DNA from 3 places in the Pseudomonas asiatica genome. Region 3 is predicted to be linked to each of the others. Evidence: predicted binding sites of a transcription regulator. Region 3 holds the regulator's gene; each other region holds the start of a gene.
The links. Region 3 encodes FliA, which starts transcription of late flagellar genes. Its sites were predicted from a motif close to CTAAAGTTTNNNNNNNNNNNGCCGNTAA; they were not measured.
Positions count from the first base shown of each region.

Region 1 (4,279 bases), 1.8 Mb from region 3:
ATGGCAATGGCGGCGGCAAAGGTGGGTTCAACGGTAATGGCGCCGGCTACGAGAGTGATCATGCCGGCAAGGCCACCCGCAACCATGGCGAGAGCGGCAATCACTATGGAAGCCTGCGCAATGATGACAACGGCCGTGGCACTACCCGGTCCGGCATTGCCCATTCCAAGGAACACAACAAGGTCGGGCGCTCCTCTTCGAAGCATGATCGATAACTGAAAGCGCACATGGCGTGCCCTCGAACCGGGCGATGCGGTTGATGGCACCGGCTACGCCGGTGTTCGCGGGCTCGCCCGCTCCCACAGGTACAGCACATTCCTTCGGCTGGTGGGGTCCCTGTGGGAGCGGGTTTACCCGCGAAGCAGGCGACGCGGTTGATGGCACCGGCTACGCCGGTGTTCGCGGGCGCGCCCGCTCCCACAGCCTGGTGCCCGCCAGACCTCAAACCCTGAACCGCCCCACCAACGCCGTCATCTCCCCCACCAACCCCGACAACGCCTTGCTTGCCTCACTGGTCTGCTGCGCCCCCGCTGCCGAGGATGTCGACAACTCGCGAATGTTCAGCAGGTTGCGGTCCACCTCTCGCGCCACCTGGGCCTGCTCTTCGGCTGCGCTGGCAATCACCAGGTTACGCTCGTTGATCTCGCCGATCGCACTGTAGATACCCTCCAGCACCTGCCCCGAAGCCAGGGTCACGTCCAGCGTCGACTGGGCGCGGCTGGTACTGGCCTGCATCGAGGCCACGGCCGCTTCGGTTCCCGCCTGCACGCGCCCGATCATCTGCTCGATTTCCTGGGTCGACTGTTGCGTGCGGTACGCCAGCGTACGCACCTCATCCGCCACCACCGCAAAACCGCGCCCGGCCTCGCCCGCACGGGCGGCCTCGATGGCGGCATTGAGCGCCAGCAGGTTGGTTTGCTCGGACACCGAGCGAATCACCTCCAGCACCTTGCCGATGTCCCGCACCTGCCCGACCAGTTGCTGCAGATGCGCGCTGCTGGCCTGGATCTCCCGAGTCATGGCCTCGGTGCCGTCGATGTTGTCGCTGACTTGCCGGCGGCTTTGCGCTGCCAGCTGGTTGGATTCGCTGGTGGTCTGCGAGGTGGTGATGGCATTGCGCGCAACCTCCTCCACGGCCGTGGTCATTTCGGTGACGGCGGTGGCGGCCTGCTCCAGCTCCTGGCCCTGCTGGCGCAGGTTGTTGGCACTTTCCTCGGTGACGGTATTCAGCGCCGTGGCGGCTGCGTCCAGTTGCCTGGCGCAGCTGCTGATCTGCCCCAGGGTGTCGCGCTGGCTCTGCTGCATGCGTTCAAGTTCATGGAACAGCTGCCCGATCTCGTTACCGCCCTGCCCCTGCACCGGCACGCTCAGGTCGCCACCGGCAATGCGCTGGAAGTGCCGGCCAGCTTCGCGCAGCGGGTGCAGCACGCGCTGGGCAACAAAGGCCCAGCACAGCGCCGCCAACAACAGCGTCATGCCCAGCAGCCCCAGGCTCAGCATTTGCGCACGCGCCAGGCGCCGGTCGGATTCCAGCATGATCTGCTGACCTCGCTCACTCAATGCGCCGACCAGTTGCTGGCGCAGCGCCTGCAGCCGGCCCATGGCGTTGCCGGCGTCGGTGTTGACCTTGAAATACTGCTCGAGCGAACGTTGACGGGTTGCCTCACGCTGCCCGGCGACCGCCGTGGCATACTCGCCATAGGTGGCCTGCAGCGCGGTTGCCAGTGCGTGCAACGCAGGCTCGCGGGCGTTTTCGACAAACTCGTCCACCAGCTTCTGGCTCTTGTCGTTCAGCTCGACCGACAGCGCCATGCGCTTGTTGGCGCTTTCCTCATGACCACCCAGCTGCTCGATGAAGCCCGAGGACACATTGGCACTGGCGCGAATCGCCATCAGCAACGCATTGTTCAACCGGTCCGACTGGTGCGCGGTCTGGTCCAGTTCGGTGATCTGCTGGTCACTGCCCACCGCCGCCCGCCAGGCACTGACGGTGGAAAACAGCAGGGTCACGCTGAACAGCGACAGCACCCAGAACATTCCGGTGCGGATCTTCAGGTTGGCAAGCATGCGGGCAGTACTCCTTGTTGGCACCACTTCTGGTCGATGATTCGACGGTGGGTGTGCTGCTATCGGAGGTACTGCCCCAGGCTTGAGGCGCCGGAGTGCGGTTATGGGCGGTAACCGAACAGATGTTGTCGAGGCAAAGACCGGGCAACAGGCAACAAATCGCCCAGGCGGGAACTTCAACGCTCCAATTCGGTCGATAGCATCCCCTCGCCCTCCAGCCAGGGGCTTGCCCAAGCCCTGCCGAGTCTACCGCCGATGCCCAGCACACCTGTTCTGTCAGCCCTGCTCCTGTTGTTCAGCGCAATCACGGCACAGGGCGCACTGGCCGGCGAACGCTACGCGCCCGCACGCAGCAACAATGCCTCGACGGTGCTGATCGAAACCGCCTCGCAACAGTATGCCGACGGCCAACTGGACCAGGCGGCGGCCACCCTGGAGCGTGCGCTGCACATTCAGCCGAACAACCCGGCAACGCTGCACTACCTTGGCGTTTTGCGCCTTCAGCAAGGGCAGTATGAACAGGCCGAAACCCTGGCGCTTCGCTCCAACCTGCGTGTTGGCAACAATCACGCACTGCGCAGCCGCAACCTGCAGCTGATAGAAGCCGCGCACAAGGCCCAGGGCTCGGGCATGCTGCCGACGGCTGCACACTGACGGCGATCAGACGCTGCGCGTCAGGCCACCATCGACCTGCTTTGCCACCGGCTGCGCCGGTGATCACTCGCAAGTCAGCTCTCATGGAACTACCCATAACTCATTGCATCAGCAGGGACCCTGTGGGAGCGGCTTTAGCCGCGAACACCGGCGCAGCCGGTGCCATGCACCGCGTTGGATTCTTCGCGGCTAAAGCCGCTCCCACAGGGTACGCGGACCGCTTGCGAATTCAGTTTTCTACTCGACAGCGCAACCCAAAGGGCTGGGTGATCGCCCACAGGGATTGCGCTGGACCGCTGTTGCAATCGCCTTCGCTGCTTGCGCCAAACGTTGTGTAGCCAGCCGGATTTCCTCCATGTCCAGCGAGGCGAAACCGAGGCGCAGGGCATTTTCCGCATGACCAAACGGCGAAAACTGCCGGCCACTGCGTACCACCAGGTCCAACTCCAACGCCTTGTCAACCAACTGATCCACATCGATCCCGTCAGCAAACCTCACCCACAGCGCCAGCCCACCTTCCGGCTCGCGCACGGTTACCTGCTCGCCAAAGGCATCGTGCAAGCAAGCCAACAGGGTCTCTCGACGCCGGCGATACTCCCGGGCAACCCGACGCAAATGCTTTTTCAGCTCGCCATCATTGATCAAGTCCGCCAGCATCTGCTGCATCACCGCATCGCCCTGCCCCAGGGTCAGTGTCGCCCTGCGTTCGAGCGCCGCAGCCACCTCCGCCGGCGCCACGATGAAACTGCAACGGAACGTACTGCCCAAGGACTTGGACAATGAGCCAATGTAGATCACGTGCCGCTGCTGACGGTCGCTGGCCAGCGGCAGGTAAGGCCGCCCGGCGAAGTGGTACTCATGGTCGTAGTCTTCCTCAACCACGCAAAAGTCATGCTGCCGCGCCAGCTCCAGCAGCTGCTGGCGGCGCCCGGCAGGCAGGCTGACCGTGGTCGGGAACTGGTGATGGGGAGTGATGTACAGCATGCGCACCTGGTGCAACCGGCACAGTGCATCGATCTGCTCGACCCGGCAGCCCTCGTCATCCAGGTCCACGGTGACCAGCCGGGCGCCCAGCTGGCGGAAGATCTCCCACGCGGGCGGATAGCTCAGGCGTTCGACCAGCACAACGTCACCGGGCTTGAGCAGCACGCTGCCCACCAGGTACAGCGACATCTGCACGCCCTGGGTCAGGCAGATATGCTCGGCGCCAACGTTCAGGCTGCGATTGTGCCGCAGCATGTCGGCCAAGGCGCTGCGCAGGGAGTGGCTGCTGCACGCGCTGCCATGGCGCACGGTGTTGGCGGCAAAGCTGTTGCGCAAGGCATTACGGTAATAACGGTGCAGAACGGTCTGCGGCAGCAGGCGGTGGTCACAGGCACCGTTGTCGAAGAACAACGCACCCGGCCGGTCCTGCTGCGCGGCAGCCTGTTCGTTGGCCGCGAAGTAGGCAACGGCAGGCTCCTCCTGTAGCACCAGGGCAAAGGGCTGCGCTGCGTCGGGCTCGGCCTGGGTGCCAGCCGCCAGCTGCCGACTGACGAAGGTGCCACGGCGTTGCACG
Region 1 is NZ_CP157874.1:2,371,328-2,375,606, reverse strand. Features, by position in the region: gene ABNP31_RS10645 (hypothetical protein) at 1-215, shown strand, start outside; gene ABNP31_RS10640 (methyl-accepting chemotaxis protein) at 442-2,067, opposite strand; gene ABNP31_RS10635 (tetratricopeptide repeat protein) at 2,323-2,721, shown strand; gene ABNP31_RS10630 (PLP-dependent aminotransferase family protein) at 2,959-4,279, opposite strand, start outside.
Region 1: the regulator FliA is predicted to act here: its motif matches at 2,127-2,154, upstream of ABNP31_RS10640 (methyl-accepting chemotaxis protein).

Region 2 (4,279 bases), 140 kb from region 3:
GGCCGATCTTGCCGTGCTTCTTGTGCAGCGCCCGCAGGATCGGCAGGGTGATGGTGTGGTCGCCACCCAGGGTCAGCGGGATGATGTTGTGCTCGAGGACCTCGTCATACGCTTCTTCGATGATCCGCACGGCGTCCAGCAGGTTGAAGGTGTTGATCGCCACGTCACCGATGTCGGCCACCGACAGCGAGTCGAACGGTGCGGCCCCGGTGGCCATGTTGTACGGGCGGATCATCACCGATTCGGCGCGGATCTGCCGCGGGCCGAAGCGGGTGCCGGAGCGCAGCGAGGTACCGATGTCCAGTGGCACGCCGATGAAGGCGGCGTCCAGGCCTTGGGCACTTTGCAGGTGGGGGAGACGGAGCATGGTGGCGATGCCGCCGAAACGCGGCATTTCGTTGCCGCCCAGTGGTTGGTGGAGGATCTTGTCCACGGTGGGCCTCATCAGTCGGTCGATTGTTCTGTTTGTTCGAACCTGTGCCGCCGCGCGCCTTCCAGGTGTGGTCTTGCCGGCGGGCAGGGACATTTCGGCCAAGTCTGCTGAAGGTAGTGCCGGGGAAAAATCGCTACCGGCAAATACTTAGTTCAGGAATTTCTGAACTAAAGGCCGGCAGAGCGGTTAGACTGCGCGCAAACACCCTTGCGGAACCGTTGCTCCATGGCCTCGACCTTGCCCGACCTGAAACTGCTGCGCATCTTCGTCAGCGTGGTGCGCCACCAGGGCTTTGCCAATGCCCAGCGCGAGCTGAACCTGTCGACTTCGGCCATCAGCACCTACATGAGCCAGCTGGAAGGTGCCCTGGGGATCGTACTGTGCCACCGCGGCCGTGGCGGCTTCAGCCTCACCAGCAAGGGCGAGCTGTTTCACCAGGAAACACTGCGCCTGCTGGCCGAGCTAGACGGTTTCGAACAGTACGCCGCCGCCCTCAAGGGTGAGTTGCGCGGCACCCTCAACCTTGGGGTGATCGACTCCACGGTCGGTGACCAGGCCTTGCCGCTGGCCGAAGCCATCGGCGCCTACAGCCAGGAACACCCGGCGGTGCACCTGCACCTGTCGGTGTCCAGCCCTTACGAGCTGCAACTGGGCGTGCAGGACAACCGCCTGGACCTGGCGATCGGGGCGTTTTCCTCGCGCATGAGCGGGCTGCTCTACCAGCCGCTGTACCGTGAGCAGCACTGGCTGTACTGCAGCAGCCGCCACCCGTTGTATGCCGAACGGCGTATCCCCGAGCAGGTGGTGACCCAGCAGCGCATGGTCGGGCGTGGCTACTGGAGCCAGGCCGAACTGGCCCGGCATGGCTTCAAGCACAGCGCGGCGACGGTGGAGAGCATGGAGGCGCAGTTGATCCTGATTCTCTCCGGGGCCTACATCGGCTACCTGCCCGAGCACTATGCCCAGGCCTGGGTCGACAAGGGCGACTTGCGCGTGCTGTCGCCGTCCACCTTTGGCTACCAGGCACCGTTCTCGCTGATCATTCGCCGCGGGCGCAGCCGCGAACCGTTGATCCAGACTTTCCGCGACCTGCTGAAAAGCCAGCTCAACGTGGGTTGAAGTCCGGCACATGCTGTATTTCGTCGGCCCCCGTTAAATTGTTGGTGCCGCTGACCGACAACATAATGGCGTCCTGCTATATATCAAATCAGTGTGTGCTGCTGACTTCCTCCCTTTAATCCTGCAAGGATTGCCCAAGATGCGCATGAATTTGCCCGTCACTGAGCACGAAAGAACCTTTCCCAACGATCAGCGCCTGATTTCCACCACTGACCTCAACAGCCGCATCACCTACTGCAACGACGCTTTCGTGGCGATCAGCGGGTTCACCTACGACGAGCTGGTCGGCCAACCCCACAACCTGGTGCGCCATCCGGACATGCCTCCGGCCGTGTTCGGCCATATGTGGGAAACCATCAAACAAGGCAAACCGTGGATGGGCGTAGTCAAGAACCGGGCGAAGAACGGTGACTACTACTGGGTCAGCGCCTATGTCACGGCCGTCTACGAGCAGGGCCGCATCAGTGGCTACGAGTCGGTGCGCTCGGTGCCCACCCGTGAGCAGATCCGCCGCGCCGAGGCGTTGTACGCGCGCTTGCGGGCTGGCCGCGCGCCGGTGCCGTGGGCGGCCCGTCTGGGGTATGGCCTGGGTCACGGTTGGCCATTGATCGGTGCGGGCCTGCTGTCGGCGGCGGGCTACCTGTGGCTACCGCCCTACGCGGCGCTCGGGGTGCTGATGGCCAGCCTGCTGCTGGCCTGGTATCTGGTCGAGCACCGGCAGAACCAGGCCATCCGCCGCACGCTGACCGAGCACCCCAAGGCCTTCACCAGCCCGCTGGTGGCACTGACCTACAGCGATAACCCAGGCCTGCAAGGCCAGCTGGATCTTGCCATCATCAGCGAGGAAGCACGCCTGCAAACGGCCTTGACCCGCCTGGTGGATGCCGGGGTCGGGGTGAAGTCGCGGGCGGCGCAGTCGTCCGACTTGTCCGATGCCCAGGCACAGATGCTCGACCGCCAGCGCAGCGAGACCGACCAGTCCGCCGCCGCCATCGCGCAGATGGCGGCGACCATTCAGCAGGTTACCCATAACGTGCAGAGCACGGCGCACGCAGCGGGCGATGCCGACCAGCTGGCGCAGCAGGGCAGCGAGCTGGCGATGCAGAGCCTGCAAGCCATGGGCAGCATGAGCAATGCGGTCAACGACATCGGCCAGGCCGTCAATGCCCTGGCCGAGCAGACCCAGTCGATCGGCAGCGTGGTCGATGTGATTACCTCGATCGCCGAGCAGACCAACCTGCTGGCGCTCAACGCGGCCATCGAGGCGGCGCGTGCCGGCGAACAGGGGCGCGGGTTTGCCGTGGTGGCGGATGAAGTACGATCGCTGGCCCAGCGCACCCGTGCCTCGACCGAGGAGATCCACCAGATCATCGCCTCGTTGCGCGCCGGGGCAGAGCGCGCGGTGAGCACCGCCAGCCGTGGCGAGCAGATCTCGCGGGACAGCGTGCACAGTGTCGAGGCGGTGCAGGCAGCGTTGAGCGGGATTGCCCAGGCGGTCAGCCGCATCACCGGCATGAGCCAGCAGATGGCGACGGCGTCGGAGCAGCAGAGCCATGTGGCCGAGGACATCAACCAGCAGATCGTGCGCATAGCCCACCTGTGCGACCAGAGTGCCGGGCAGGCCAGGCAGGGCGCGGAAATCAGCCAGGACCTGGAGCGCATGGCGGAGTACCTGCATAGCCTGGCGGAGCGGTTCAATCGTTGAGATTGCCGGGGCCGCCTTGCGGCCCTTTCGCCGGCAAGCCAGCTCCTACAGGATCACCACAGGCCTGGGCCTTGTGCAATACCTGTGGGAGCTGGCTTGCCGGCGAATGGCCCGCAAAGCGGGCCCCGGTTCTGTGGCAAACTGTTCCCGCCAAGGAGAACCCCATGCCCAGACCCCGCTGCGAGCGCTGCCAGCGCCCGCTCGACCATTGCCTCTGCCCACTGATCCCCGCACTCGACAGCCGCACCCGCGTCATCCTGCTGCAGCACCCCAGTGAAACCGCCCACGCCCTGAATACCGCACGCCTGGCCGCCCTTGGCCTGAACAATGCCGAGTTGCGGGTAGGCGAGGTATTCGATGACCTGAATGAATTGCTGGCGACCCCCGGTTACCGGCCAGCCCTGCTGTTCCCGGGTGACGACGCCCAGGAATTGGTGGCCTATGGCGAGACGGACGACCAACCCTTGCTGTTGATCGTGCCCGACGGCACCTGGCGCAAGGCGCGCAAGCTGTTGTACCTGAACCCGTTGCTGGAGGCGTTGCCGCGGGTGACGCTGGGGGCTGTCGCGCCTTCACGCTACCGCTTGCGCAAGGCGCCGGAGGCGGGGGCGTTATCGACTATCGAGGCGGTGGTGGGAGCGCTGAACGCATTGGAGCAGCCTGCCTGTTTCGATGCGCTGCTGGCACCGTTCGAGGCGTTGATCGAGGGGCAGATCAGGGCCATGGGTTTGGAGACGTTCCAGCGTAACCATGGTAGCGAGTGAGGGCAGGGGGCTGCTTTGCAGCCCATTCGCAGCACAAGGCTGCTCCTACAGATGTTGCGCGCTTTCCTGTAGGAGCAGCCTTGTGCTGCGAATGGGCCGCAAAGCGGCCCCGGCTATCTCGAACCCGATCAACGCATATCAGGCAAACGCGCCTCGGTGCGTACTTCGGTGGTAGCCAGCGCTTCCGGCGGCAGCGAAATACGCTGCTTGCTCAGCAGCTCGCCCATGGTCGCCAGCACGCGGTAGCGCGAGAACTCC
Region 2 is NZ_CP157874.1:4,268,811-4,273,089, reverse strand. Features, by position in the region: gene speB (agmatinase) at 1-433, opposite strand, end outside; gene ABNP31_RS19145 (LysR family transcriptional regulator) at 659-1,552, shown strand; gene ABNP31_RS19140 (methyl-accepting chemotaxis protein) at 1,692-3,257, shown strand; gene ABNP31_RS19135 (tRNA-uridine aminocarboxypropyltransferase) at 3,422-4,021, shown strand; gene ABNP31_RS19130 (TolC family outer membrane protein) at 4,150-4,279, opposite strand, start outside.
Region 2: the regulator FliA is predicted to act here: its motif matches at 1,586-1,613, upstream of ABNP31_RS19140 (methyl-accepting chemotaxis protein).

Region 3 (4,279 bases):
CCACGGGCTGGCTGTCGGCCTTGGCCGCGACCGGCGCTTGCACCTTGGCCGCAGCCGGGGCTTCGACGGCGGCAACGTCGCCACCGAACTTGCCCTTGCCGTGCAACTGGTCCAGCAGCGCCTCGAACTCGTGCTCGCTGATTTCGTCGCTGGCTGCGCTGGTATCGGTTGCGGCAGGCGTCTGCGCCTTGGCAGCGGGCAAGGCATCGGCCTGGAAGGTGCCCTTGCCATGCAACTGGTCCAGCAGCGATTCGAACTCGGCGTCGGTAATTTCGTCGCTGGCCGCTTCCGGCGCGCTGGCAACCGGCTGCGCGGCAACCTCGGCGCTGAACTGGCCTTTGCCGTGCAACTGGTCGAGCAGCGACTCGAACTCGGCGTCGCTGATTTCGTCACCTTCACCGCTGACGGTCTCGCCCTGCATCTGCTCGTCGGCCGCAGCTTGTGCCTTGACCGCATCGAGCGAATCGAGCAGCTGCTCGAACTCGCTGTCGGTGATGTCCTGCTCCTCGGCAGGCGCTTCGGCAACCGGTGCCGCAGCGGCAGGCACTTCAACGGCTTCGGCGCCACCCGGCTCGGCCAGGCGCGACAGCGCCGCCAGCAGCTCGGGGGTGGCCGCGGTCACTTCGGTGCGCTCGCGCACCTGGCCAAACATGCTGTTGACCGTGTCCAGTGCCTCGAGCACCACATCCATCAGTTCCGCGTCGACCCGGCGCTCACCTTTGCGCAGGACGTCGAACACGTTCTCGGCGATATGGCAGCACTCCACCAGCTCGTTCAGCTGAAGGAAGCCGGCGCCCCCTTTTACAGTGTGGAAACCGCGAAAGATCGCATTGAGCAGGTCGGCATCGTCGGGCCGGCTTTCCAGCTCGACCAGTTGCTCGGACAGTTGCTCAAGAATTTCGCCGGCTTCTACCAGGAAATCCTGGAGGATTTCTTCATCGGCGCCGAAGCTCATCAAACGTGCTCCTTAAAAACCCAGGCTGGACAGCAAATCATCGACATCGTCCTGACCGGACACGACGTCTTCACGCTTATCGGCATGAATCTGCGGACCTTCACCCCGAGTCGGATGTTTTTCTCGATCTTTTTCTGCGCGCAGTTGATCGTGGTCATGCTGGATGCCCGCAAAGCGGTCGACCTGGCTGGCCATCAACACCAGTTTGAGCAGGTTGCTTTCCACCTCGGTGACCAACGTGGTGACGCGCTTGATCACCTGGCCGGTCAGGTCCTGATAGTCCTGGGCCAGCAGAATGTCGTTGAGGTGGCCGGCGACCTTGCGGTTACCTTCGGCGCTGTGCGTCAGGAAACTGTCGACGCGCTTGACCAGGTCACGGAACTCCGGCGCAGCCACTTCGCGGCGCATGAAACGCTGCCAGTCGGTGCTCAGGGCCTGGGCCTCGCTGGCCAGGTCGTTGAGCACCGGGGTGCTTTCCTCGACCAGGTCCATGGTGCGGTTGGCCGCGCCCTCGGTGAGCCTGACCACGTACGACAGGCGCTCGGTGGCGTCGGTTATCTGCGACACCTCCTCGGCCTGCGGCATGGTCGGGTCGATCTGGAAACTGACGATGGCACTGTGCAGCTCGCGGGTCAGCTTGCCGACTTCCTGGTACAGGCCGCGGTCGCGGGTCTGGTTCAACTCGTGAATCAGCTGCACCGCCTCGCCGAAACGGCCCCGCTCCAGGCTTTCGACCAGCTCCTGGGCATGCTTCTTCAGGGTCGATTCGAACTCGCCCAAAGACGTTTGTGATGAATCCATGGCGCGCCCCCTGACGTGACTCAGCCGTTGACGCGTTCGAAGATCTTCTCGATCTTTTCTTTGAGCACCTGGGCGGTGAACGGCTTGACCACGTAGCCATTGACGCCGGCCTGGGCCGCTTCGATGATCTGGTCGCGCTTGGCTTCGGCGGTCACCATCAGCACCGGCATGGATTTCAGGCGATCGTGGGCACGCACCTTGCGCAGCAGGTCGATGCCGGACATGCCGGGCATGTTCCAGTCGGTCACCAGGAAGTCGTAGTGGCCGTTCTCCAGCATCGGCAGCGCCGTGGTGCCGTCGTCGGCTTCTTCGGTGTTGGTGAAGCCCAGGTCACGCAACAGGTTCTTGATGATCCGCCGCATCGTCGAAAAGTCGTCAACGATGAGGATTTTCATGTCTTTGTTCAAGTAGACCTCCAAGCAGTCTCAAACGCGCTCGGCCCCGAGCGCGCATTCACAATTCGGTACAACGTAGAAAACGACTGCAACGACAGCGGGCTCAACGCGCCCGCCATTCCCCCAGGCGGCTGCGCAGGCGCGCGGCACACTGGCTGTGCAACTGGCTGACCCGCGACTCGCTGACCCCCAGCACCTCACCGATTTCCTTGAGGTTCAGCTCTTCGTCGTAGTACAGCGCCAGCACCAGGCGCTCACGCTCCGGCAGGTTGGCGATGGCCTCGGTCAGGGCGGCCTGGAAGCGCTCGTCCTCCAGGCCACGCGCAGGTTCTACCTGGCCACTGGCGCCATCCTCATGCAGCCCTTCGTGCTCGCCGTCCTGCAACAGGTCGTCGAAGCTGAACAGGCGGCTGCCCAGGGTATCGTTCAAGATCCCGTAGTAATCATCGAGACTCAATTGGAGTTCGGCAGCAACTTCATGATCTTTAGCGTCACGGCCGGTTCTGGCTTCAACCGCACGCATCGCGTCGCTTACCATGCGGGTGTTGCGGTGCACCGAACGCGGTGCCCAGTCGCCCTTGCGCACTTCGTCCAGCATGGCCCCGCGAATGCGGATGCCGGCGTAGGTTTCGAAGCTGGCGCCCTTGCTGGCGTCGTACTTGTTGGCCACTTCCAGCAGGCCGATCATGCCGGCCTGGATCAGGTCCTCGACCTGCACGTTGGCCGGCAGCCGCGCCAGCAGGTGGTAGGCGATGCGCTTGACCAGCGGGGCGTAGCGCTCGATCAGCTCGTACTGCGCGTCTTTCGACGCCCGGCTGTACATCTTGAAGCCGCTGGCGTTCATAGCACAGGTCCCGCGCTGGTGGGCTGCACCAGACGCTCGACAAAGAACTCCAGATGGCCGCGCGGGTTGGCCGGCAGCGGCCAGCTATCGACCTTCTGGGCAATCGCCTTGAAGGCCAGCGCGCATTTGGAGCGTGGGAAGGCTTCGTACACGGCACGCTGCTTCTGCACCGCCTTGCGCACGCACTCGTCATACGGCACGGCGCCCACGTACTGCAGGGCAACGTCAAGGAAGCGGTCGGTGACCTTGGTCAGCTTGGCGAACAGGTTGCGGCCTTCCTGCGGGCTCTGCGCCATGTTGGCCAGCACCCGGAAACGGTTCATGCCGTAGTCGCGGTTGAGCAGCTTGATCAGGGCGTAGGCATCAGTGATCGAGGTGGGTTCGTCGCATACCACCAGCAGCACTTCCTGGGCGGCACGGACGAAGCTGACCACCGAATCACCGATACCGGCCGCGGTGTCGATCACCAACACGTCGAGGTTGTCGCCGATTTCGCTGAACGCCTGGATCAGCCCGGCATGCTGGGCCGGGGCCAGGTGCACCATGCTCTGCGTGCCCGAGGCAGCCGGCACGATGCGCACACCACCGGGGCCCTGCAACATCACGTCGCGCAGCTCGCAGCGCCCTTCGATGACATCGGCCAGGGTCCGCTTGGGGGTAAGGCCCAGCAGCACATCGACATTGGCCAGGCCCAGATCGGCGTCGAGCAGCATGACCCTGCGGCCAAGCTCGGCCAGCGCCAGGGACAGGTTCACTGAAACGTTAGTCTTGCCGACGCCACCTTTGCCACCGGTCACGGCGATCACCTGTACGGGATGCATGCTACCCATGTCTGTTCTTTACCTTGTCTCGCTGGGACTCAGGCCACACGTAGGGCAATTCTGCGTACCCCTTGGCATAGCTACCTTGCACACATTTCATCATCAACCCGCTCGCCGTGGGTTGTGATAGAGATCAGCGAACATGTCGGCCATGGCCTCTTCGCTGGGCTCGTCCTGCTGCTGCACATTGACCGCGCGGGAGACCAACTGGTGCCCCCGTGGCAGGTGCAGGTCGTCAGGAATGCGCGGCCCGTCGGTCAGGTAGGCCACTGGCAAATCATGACTGATGGCAAGGCTCAGCACGTCGCCAAGGCTCGCCGTTTCATCGAGTTTGGTCAGGATGCAACCGGCCAGGCCGCAGCGCTTGTAGCTGTGGTAGGCGGCGGTCAGCACCTGCTTCTGGCTGGTGGTGGCCAGCACCAGGTAGTTCTTCGCGGCAATGCCACGCCCGGCCAGGGTGTCC
Region 3 is NZ_CP157874.1:4,131,652-4,135,930, forward strand. Features, by position in the region: gene ABNP31_RS18480 (chemotaxis protein CheA) at 1-955, opposite strand, end outside; gene ABNP31_RS18485 (protein phosphatase CheZ) at 968-1,756, opposite strand; gene ABNP31_RS18490 (chemotaxis response regulator CheY) at 1,777-2,151, opposite strand; gene fliA (RNA polymerase sigma factor FliA) at 2,255-2,995, opposite strand; gene fleN (flagellar synthesis regulator FleN) at 2,992-3,825, opposite strand; gene flhF (flagellar biosynthesis protein FlhF) at 3,919-4,279, opposite strand, start outside.